Regions from separate parts of the Shewanella alkalitolerans genome, predicted to be linked through region 1. Evidence: predicted binding sites of a transcription regulator. Region 1 holds the regulator's gene; the other holds the start of a gene.
The links. The regulator LexA, encoded in region 1, represses DNA repair genes until DNA is damaged. The targets are predictions, from matches to a motif close to TACTGTATNNNNATACAGTA.
Positions count from the first base shown of each region.

Region 1 (4,142 bases):
AAAGTTCGGCGCACTGGCCACGGTAGATGCCTGGCTTGTCGATGCGGGTCCAGGCCTCGTTGATAAAGCCGGGATTAGCATCCTTCTTCACTGCGAAGGCCGGCACCCACCAGGAGTGGATCACATCTTCCGAGGTCATCAGGAAGCGTATCTTACGATTAACCGGCAATACCAGTGGCTTGTCGACCTCAAGCAGATAGTGTTCGCCTTTGGTCTCCTTGCCCTCTATCTGTTCTCTGGGAGTCGCCAGCAGGCTGTAGTAGCTGATGTCTTGATCAAAATAGCTGTAGTGCCATTTCCATTGGGAGCCAGTGATCTTGATGGTGAGATCGGCATTGCTGGGATCTTCCATGGCGATGAGGGTCTTGGTGGCTGGGATGGCCATGAGGATCAAGATGACAAAGGGGACGAGCGTCCAGGCGATCTCTACCTTAGTGCTCTCATGAAAGTTTGCCGCGACGGCACCCTTAGAGCGCCTATGGTTGATGATGGCGTAGATCATCACCCCAAAGACGACTAGGCCTATGGCACAACAGATATAGAGAATCGTCATATGAAGGCTAAACACCTTATTGCTGATCTCTGTGACCCCTGATGTCATATTCAGGGGCATATCTGCTGCGAGTATGGTGGGCGTAAATAGCAACGCCAGCAAACAACACAACACTTGCTTCACTAGACTTCTCCTCTGTCAATTGCGAAGGCAACTACAAAGAAGAGCCACACAGTATGTCTCGGCTCTATGCAAACTCTTCAGTTCCCAAAAAAGCAACGATGACTTCAAAGTGCGTCGGTGGTGAATCTCTTGTTCTGCTGGTGGTGACCACGCTTGCACTTACGGCTGAATATATCAGACCAATTTCAGCTTCTGTGGGCGAGGTATTACAGGTTCATTTTCGCCGCTCAAGCCGACAACCAAATTGTGCGATATAACAAATAATCGTTGATATCTCTTACTAACTTAATGGCTGTTTAAATATTGATCAAGATCACTTTTATTTTATTTTGCTAAACAAAACAGACACAAAAACGCCCCTTGCGGGGCGTCTGTATGGAAAGGTAGAGCGCGGAATATCAGTGTATTGAACCGAACAGACTCAAGGTCTGGCCGCCGAGATCCTCTTGGGGAAAAGGGTTGGCAGGTAAGTGACCGTTCGCATCTTCGATCACCACTCCCAGGGCGCGGGTATTCTTGGCAACTATCTGTAGGCGACGACTGTCACGGGCATCCAGGGTTTGTGCCCAGCAGATCACCGCACTGGATGTACCACTTGTGAGGGCTTTTTCCATCGCCCACAGGGTTTCGACCTCATCTTTGCTGTGTACCAGTAGGATGCGATCCATACGCACACCGCCGTCGGCCAGCATCTGCTTGTAGCCTATGTTAGGTGGGCTGATCAACACCACCCATTGCCCCTGCTGACTGAGTCTGGCTAGCTCCGGGGTGAGGGCCTGCAGCTCTTGCTTGCCCTGGGTCGAACTTGCCGTAGTCGAGATAGTGTTGCCATCGCCGCGCTTTAGTGAGCTGTCGAGATCGACCCACAGCCCTGGATGGCGTGGCGCCATGCCCATTAGGTTGTTCATTGCCAGTCTCCATTTCGAATCACGCCGACGGCCAGGCCTTCGATGCTCAGGCTCTGGGTGGTGAGATCCACCACGATAGGGGAGTACTCTTCATTCTCAGCATGCAGGTAGACGGTACTGCCACGTTTCTCGAAGCGTTTAACCGTTACATCATCTTCCACGCGGGCCACGACTATCTGGCCGTTTCTTGCCTGTTCTACCTTATGTACCGCCAGTAGGTCGCCCTCGAGAATACCTATATCTTTCATACTGTCCCCCCTGACGCGCAGCAGAAAATCGGCGCTGGGGCGGAACATGCTAGGGTCAACCTGATAGTGTTGCTCCACATGCTCCTGGGCCAGGATGGGCTCACCGGCGGCTACCTGACCTATAAGGGGCAGGCCGAGATCTTCTGGCTCTTCCTCTTGGGTCAGCTTGATGCCACGTGAGGTGCCGGGCATGATTTCGATGCAGCCTTTCTTTGCCAGGGCCTTGAGGTGTTCCTCGGCGGCGTTGGCACTCTTAAAGCCTAATCGACGCGCAATCTCGGCACGGGTAGGCGGCATGCCCGTGTCGGCAATATTGCGTTTTATCAGATCTAAAATCTCGGCTTGTCTCGGGGTTAAGGGTCTCATGATTAATCCTGTCTTTCCATACAGTACCTGTCAGTATATACAGTATTTTATACAGTGCAAGTATTAACCAGATTTTCTCCCAATCCCATCAAGCGATTAGCCGAGTCTGGCCTTTTCAAGGGAGAGCAGCAGATGATGATAATCGTCGATGGCCGGGAAGTCGGCAAACTGTTTGTGAGGCTTCTGGCTGTCGGGATTCTTGATCCCCAGCTGGTAGCCGACGCCGGCCTGCTTGGCTGCCTGCAGTATGGGCTCGCTGTCGTCGATAAACAGGCAGCGGCTGGGATCCAGGGAATACTGATTAAACAGGTGGCGCCAAAATTGTGGGTGTTCCTTGGGATAGCCGGTGGCGTGACTCGAGAGCATCTCATCGAGCCCGTTAGCCAGATCTGTATGCTCGAGTTTCAGTGCCAGGCTGTGGGGATGGGCGTTGGTGACCAAGATGCGCCGCTTGCTGTGTCTGGCCAGTGCAGTGAGAAAGGGCATGCTGTCCTGACGCAGCTGGATCCTGTCCACCAGAGTGTGGTGCAAAGCCAGGATGTCTAAACCCAGCTCCTGTTGCCAATATTCCAGGCAATACCACTCCAGGGTGCCGAACACCTTGGCGTAGGCATCCTCCACCAGTTGTTGGGCGTCGGCCTTTGGGATCTGCCTTTGTTCACACAAGGCCTGAGGCACCAGGCTAAGCCAGAAATGGTTGTCGAAATGCAGATCCAACAGGGTGCCGTCCATATCCAGCAGCACGGTATCTATCTTATTCCAGGGAAACATAAAGCGAGTAAAAAAATTCCTTGGTTTGAGTTGTGGATTAGGCCCATCATAGTAAGATTGAGTGGTTAAGCAAACGCCATTTTTATCAGGAAGTTTCATGCCGGACAAAAAGCCGCAGATCCTACATGCCGAAGTTGTTGCCCAGAGCCGTCTGTTTCAGATAGAGCAGGTGCATTTAAAATTTTCGAACCAGGTTGAGCGCCAGTATGAGCGCATGAAGGGCAACGCCCGTGGCGCCGTGATGGTGGTGCCTGTGCATGGCGAGGAGCTATTGCTGGGACGCGAATATGCGGCGGGCACCCACAGCTATGAGCTGGGTTTCCCCAAGGGCCTGGTGGATCCCGGCGAGACCCATGCTGAGGCGGCCAACCGTGAGCTGCAGGAAGAGATAGGTTTTGGTGCGCGTAAGTTGACCCATCTGATGGAGTTGAGCCTGGCGCCAGGCTACTTTGCCAGCAAGATGCAGATCTTCGTCGCCGAAGATCTGTATGAGAGTCGATTGCAGGGTGACGAGCCCGAACCCATAGAGGTGGTACGCTGGCCATTGAGCCAGTGGTCTGAGCTGTTATTAGAAGATGATTTTTCCGAATCTCGAAGCGTTAGCGCCTTGTTTTTGGCACAGAAACATCTAAAACTAAAGTAGTTAAACCGAATTATCATATTAGGCATTGCCAGATGTAGGCTGTTGGAGTTGTGATGAAGCCAGAAGAGTATGTTGAGCAGGCGATTTCGATTGCCATCGAGGCGGGTGAGGCCATCAAAGGGATCTACCTCGAGGGCAGTTTTGACAAAGAGGTGAAATCCGACAATACCCCGGTAACCTCTGCCGATATCGCGGCCCACAAGATCATCTCTTCTCAGCTAAGCAGCCTTACCCCTGAGATCCCTGTCCTCTCTGAAGAAGATGCCGATATTCCTTTCTCCGAGCGCGCCGATTGGCAGCGTTACTGGTTGGTAGACCCTCTCGATGGCACGGGTGAGTTTATCGCCGGTAGCGGCGACTTCTCGGTGATCATCGCCCTGGTCGAGCACAATCGTCCCATCATGGGAATCGTCTATGTGCCCATGACGGGTGTGGTTTACTATGCCGTGGCAGGCCTGGGTGCCTACAAGCGTAGCAGCAAGGGCGAGGTGCGTATCGCCAGCAAGCAGCTGACCAAAGACGATGAGCCC
Region 1 is NZ_CP080422.1:136,120-140,261, forward strand. It holds gene coxB (cytochrome c oxidase subunit II) at 1-676, opposite strand, end outside; gene K0J45_RS00630 (cell division inhibitor SulA) at 1,075-1,584, opposite strand; gene lexA (transcriptional repressor LexA) at 1,581-2,198, opposite strand; gene yrfG (GMP/IMP nucleotidase) at 2,295-2,969, opposite strand; gene nudE (ADP compounds hydrolase NudE) at 3,067-3,612, shown strand; gene cysQ (3'(2'),5'-bisphosphate nucleotidase CysQ) at 3,666-4,142, shown strand, end outside.

Region 2 (4,142 bases), 2.0 Mb from region 1:
CACAGTGGAGTCCCATGCCGAACTCATCGCCCTGGGCGGTGGCATCAACGGCTTTATCAATAAGTTGAGGCTGTTGATCGGCGAGCTTAAGGAGCTGGCGTCACGCTCGCAGGCCGAGAGTCAGGTGGCGGCGGAGATAGCTCAGCAGACCCACAACAGCGTCAATCGTCAGTACAGTGATATCGAGAGTGTGGTAACCGCAGTTAATGAGATGAGCGCCACCGCGCTCGAGGTGGCCAAGGCGTCTGAGCAGACGGCGTCGGAAACCGAGGCGATGACCCTCAACGTCAAGGCAGGTGAAGACAGCCTGAGCCAGGCCATGAGCTATGTGACTCATATGTCTCAAGAATCCCTGCTGGCCAAGGAGGCCGTGGGTAAGGTGGCGGAAAGCAGCACCAACATCAGCAAGATCCTCGAGGTGATCAGCGCCATCGCCGAGCAGACCAATCTGCTGGCACTTAACGCCGCCATCGAGGCCGCCCGCGCCGGTGAACAAGGCCGGGGCTTCGCCGTGGTCGCCGATGAGGTGCGCGCGCTGGCCTCCAAGACCCAGAGTTCGACCGATGAGATAGGCAAGTTGATCGAGGCGCTGCAGCGCGAGGTCAACAGTGCCTCGCAGATCATCGACCAAGGGGTGGATGGTGCTCAGCGCGCCGTGGCCCAGACAGAGTCGGCCCTGAGTTCACTCAACACCATAGTGAATCAAATTCAGGAGGTCTCCAGCCAGGTGACCCATATCGCCACCGCGGCCGAGGAGCAGAGTGCCGTCACCGAAGAGGTCAGCCGTAACATCACAGGCATCTCAGATTCCGCCTCCGAGCTGGCGAGACTCGCCGACGAGGCCCAGCAGAGCAGTGCCAGCCTGGCGGGCCTTGTAGAGCAACAGCACCAGCAGCTGGGCAAGTTAAAGACCTAAAATGTCTTGGCATTGTGATAGGGCGTCTCCTGGGAGGCGCCTTTTTTGTGGCCAGATGGCAGCCGCATCGAATGCACGGCAGAGCTAAGTTTAGCTTATAGAGGCAAGCGCAGGTTAGCGATCACACCGGCATGAGCAACCCCTGGCTTACCCATACCATTAGCCAGAGGCCGAAGAGTAGTCCAAGGGCCGGTCTATGGTGTGCGCCATGGCGGGCGAGGGCAAACAGGGTGCCGGCGCAGCTTAACAACAGCAGCAGGCTAAATTGCACCAGAGGATCCAGGCGCCAGGGAAAGAGGGAGGATGACAGCGAGAGTAACAGCAGCGCCGTCGTCATCAGCGTGGCGTAAATCAGTAGGCGTTCGGGTCGTTGTGGGGTCTTGAGTCGTGTGTGCATATCGGCCTCCGTGAATAGCCCTTAGACTAGCTCTTAGTGAGAATTGTTCTCAACTAAATTTACAAGTAAGCATGAGATCGCCTTTCCTATTTGCGCCAAGGCCGCGAGTGGTTTAAAGTTACTGTTAATTTATACAGTAATTGATGTCAGCATGATCCTATACATAGCAGAGAAACCCAGTCTTGGGCGGGCAATCGCCGATGTGTTACCTAAACCCCACAAGAAGGGCGAGGGCTATATCACGGCGGCCAATGGCGACACCGTCTCCTGGTGCATAGGCCACCTGCTGGAGCAGGCCGAGCCCGACAGCTATGATCCTGCCTTTAAGTCCTGGTCGTTCGACCACCTGCCCATAGTGCCGCAGCAGTGGAAGATGACCCCTAAGAGCAAGACACGGGGACAGCTCAGCGTACTGAGAAAATTGGTCAAGCAGGCCAGTCAGTTGGTGAACGCCGGGGATCCTGACCGTGAAGGTCAGCTGCTGGTGGATGAGGTGATCGCCTATCTGGGGGTCAAGGGCGACAAGCTAGAACAGACCCAGCGCCTGCTGGTGAGCGACCTCAACCCTCAGGCTGTCAAACGCGCCCTAGGGCAGCTGCGTAGCAACCGTGAGTTTATCCCCCTGTCGACCTCGGCCTTGGCGCGCTCCCGTGCCGACTGGCTCTATGGCATGAACATGACCCGCGCCTATACGCTGCAGGGGCGTAAGGTGGGCTATCAGGGGGTGCTCTCAGTCGGTCGGGTGCAGACGCCACTCTTAGGCCTGGTGGTGCGCCGCGATGAGGCCATTGAGAATTTCGTCAGCAAGCCTTTCTATGAGGTGCTGGCCAATCTCTATACCCAAGAACAAGCGCATTTTAAGGCCAAGTGGCAGCCTAGTGAGGCCTGTCAGCCCTACATGGATGAGGAGGGGCGTGTGCTGTCGCGGCGTCTGGCGGAAAACGTAGTGGGACGGATCACAGAGCAAGCTGCCAAGGTGACGGATCTGCAGGCCAAAGATAAGCAGCAGGGACAACCCTTACCCTATAACCTGTCGTCGCTGCAGATAGATGCGGCGAAGCGATTCGGCATGAGCGCCAAGACGGTGCTCGATACCTGTCAGTCACTGTATGAGAAACATAAGCTGATCACCTATCCGCGCTCTGACAGCCGTTATCTGCCCAAGGAGCAGCTGGCCCTGGCCCCCAGGGTAATCGATGCCGTACTCAAGGGGGCAGGCGAACTCACGGCCCAGTGCCCCGCGCCGGATCTTAAGATAGTCTCCAAGGCCTGGAACGATGCCAAGGTGGATGCCCACCACGCCATAGTGCCTACCGAGAAGGTGGCCAACCTGAGCGCCCTGAGCCAGGCCGAGAAACAGATCTACCTGCAACTGGCCCGTCAATATCTGGCGCAGTTTTACCCCGTCTATCGTTATCATGAGACTCAGGTTGAGGTGGAGATCGCCGGCGGCCATTTTCACACCAAGGCCAAACAGGAGATCGCCCTAGGCTGGAAGCAACTGTTCCCTAAGCGTAGCGATGACAAGACCGACGGCGAGGGCGACGAGGCGCTGGCCCAGCTGCCGCCGCTACATAAGGGTCAGATGCTGCACTCTGGCCAGGGAGAGCTTATCGAGAAGCAGACCCAGCCTCCCAAGGCCTTTACCGATGCCACCCTGCTGAGCGCCATGACGGGGATCAGCCGCTACGTGACCAACCCTGAGATCCGTAAGATCCTCAAGGAAACCGACGGCCTGGGGACAGAGGCGACCCGCGCCGGGATCATCGAGTTGCTGTTCAAGCGTGGCTTTCTGACGCGCCAGGGAAAGTCTATCGTCTCGACCCCAGTAGGTCGCGGCCTCATCAATAGCCTACCCGAATCTGCCACCACGCCTGATATGACGGCGTTGTGGGAGAGTCACCTTGACGCCATCAGCCGTAAAGAGGCCAAGTACCTGAGCTTCATGGCGCCGCTAGTCGAGTCGCTCAATGGGCTTATCATGCAGGCCGGTGCCCAGCTGCCCAAGGCCTTGCAAGGGGTTGAGGCGCCTAAGCGTTCGTTTAAGAAGCGTGGCTACGGCAATCGACGCGGCGGGGCGACAGCTGCCAAAGGCAAGGCTAGCGGGGCGAAAAAGACTGCAACTAGAGCCGCGGCTAAGGCAAAGGTCTAAATAAGAGGCTAAGCAAGGTCATAACTCTGAGCATAGGCAAGGGCCTGAACGCATGGAAGCTTAAGCAACTCAGACCCTTGGGGTGGGGCGTTTAACGCTTGATCAGCTGTATGGCATAGCCGCCGTTGGCCGCCATGTTGAGATCTAGGCTGTCGCCCTTGATAACGGTTTTCTTAATCAGCTTATAGTCTTCGGCGAAGTTACCCGCGTTGATGCCATCTTGCAGCAGCTGCATCTCATACTCACCATCTCCCAGAAAGTCCAGGTTGATCTGCTGGCTTCTCGCCTGGGTATTGGTCATGGCGCCGATGTACCAGTTATCACCTGCGCGGCGCGCTATGGTGAAATACTCGCCTATGCTGGCATGCAGCACCTTGAAGTCATCCCATACCGTAGGAATGGCGGCGATGAAGCGCGGGATCTCAGGCTCGGCCCGGTAGCTGGTGGGGGTGTCGGCGAGCATCTGCAGCGGGCTCTCGTAGATCACATACATGGCGATCTGTTGCGCCCGGGTGGTCAGGCTCATGGGACGAGACCAGACCTTGTTGAAGTTCTTCTGCTGGGCATTGGCCATGGCGCCCGGGGTGTAATCCAGCGGGCCCGCTATCATACGGATGAAGGGCAGATGCAGGTTGTGGGTCGAGGTCACCTCAGACCATTTGTTGTTTTCCAGTCCC
Region 2 is NZ_CP080422.1:2,650,122-2,654,263, reverse strand. It holds gene K0J45_RS11740 (methyl-accepting chemotaxis protein) at 1-916, shown strand, start outside; gene K0J45_RS11735 (hypothetical protein) at 1,038-1,313, opposite strand; gene K0J45_RS11730 (DNA topoisomerase III) at 1,465-3,465, shown strand; gene K0J45_RS11725 (glycoside hydrolase family 97 protein) at 3,557-4,142, opposite strand, start outside.
Region 2: K0J45_RS11730 (DNA topoisomerase III) is a predicted target of LexA. The motif match lies at 1,433-1,452, and genes of this name have one in related genera.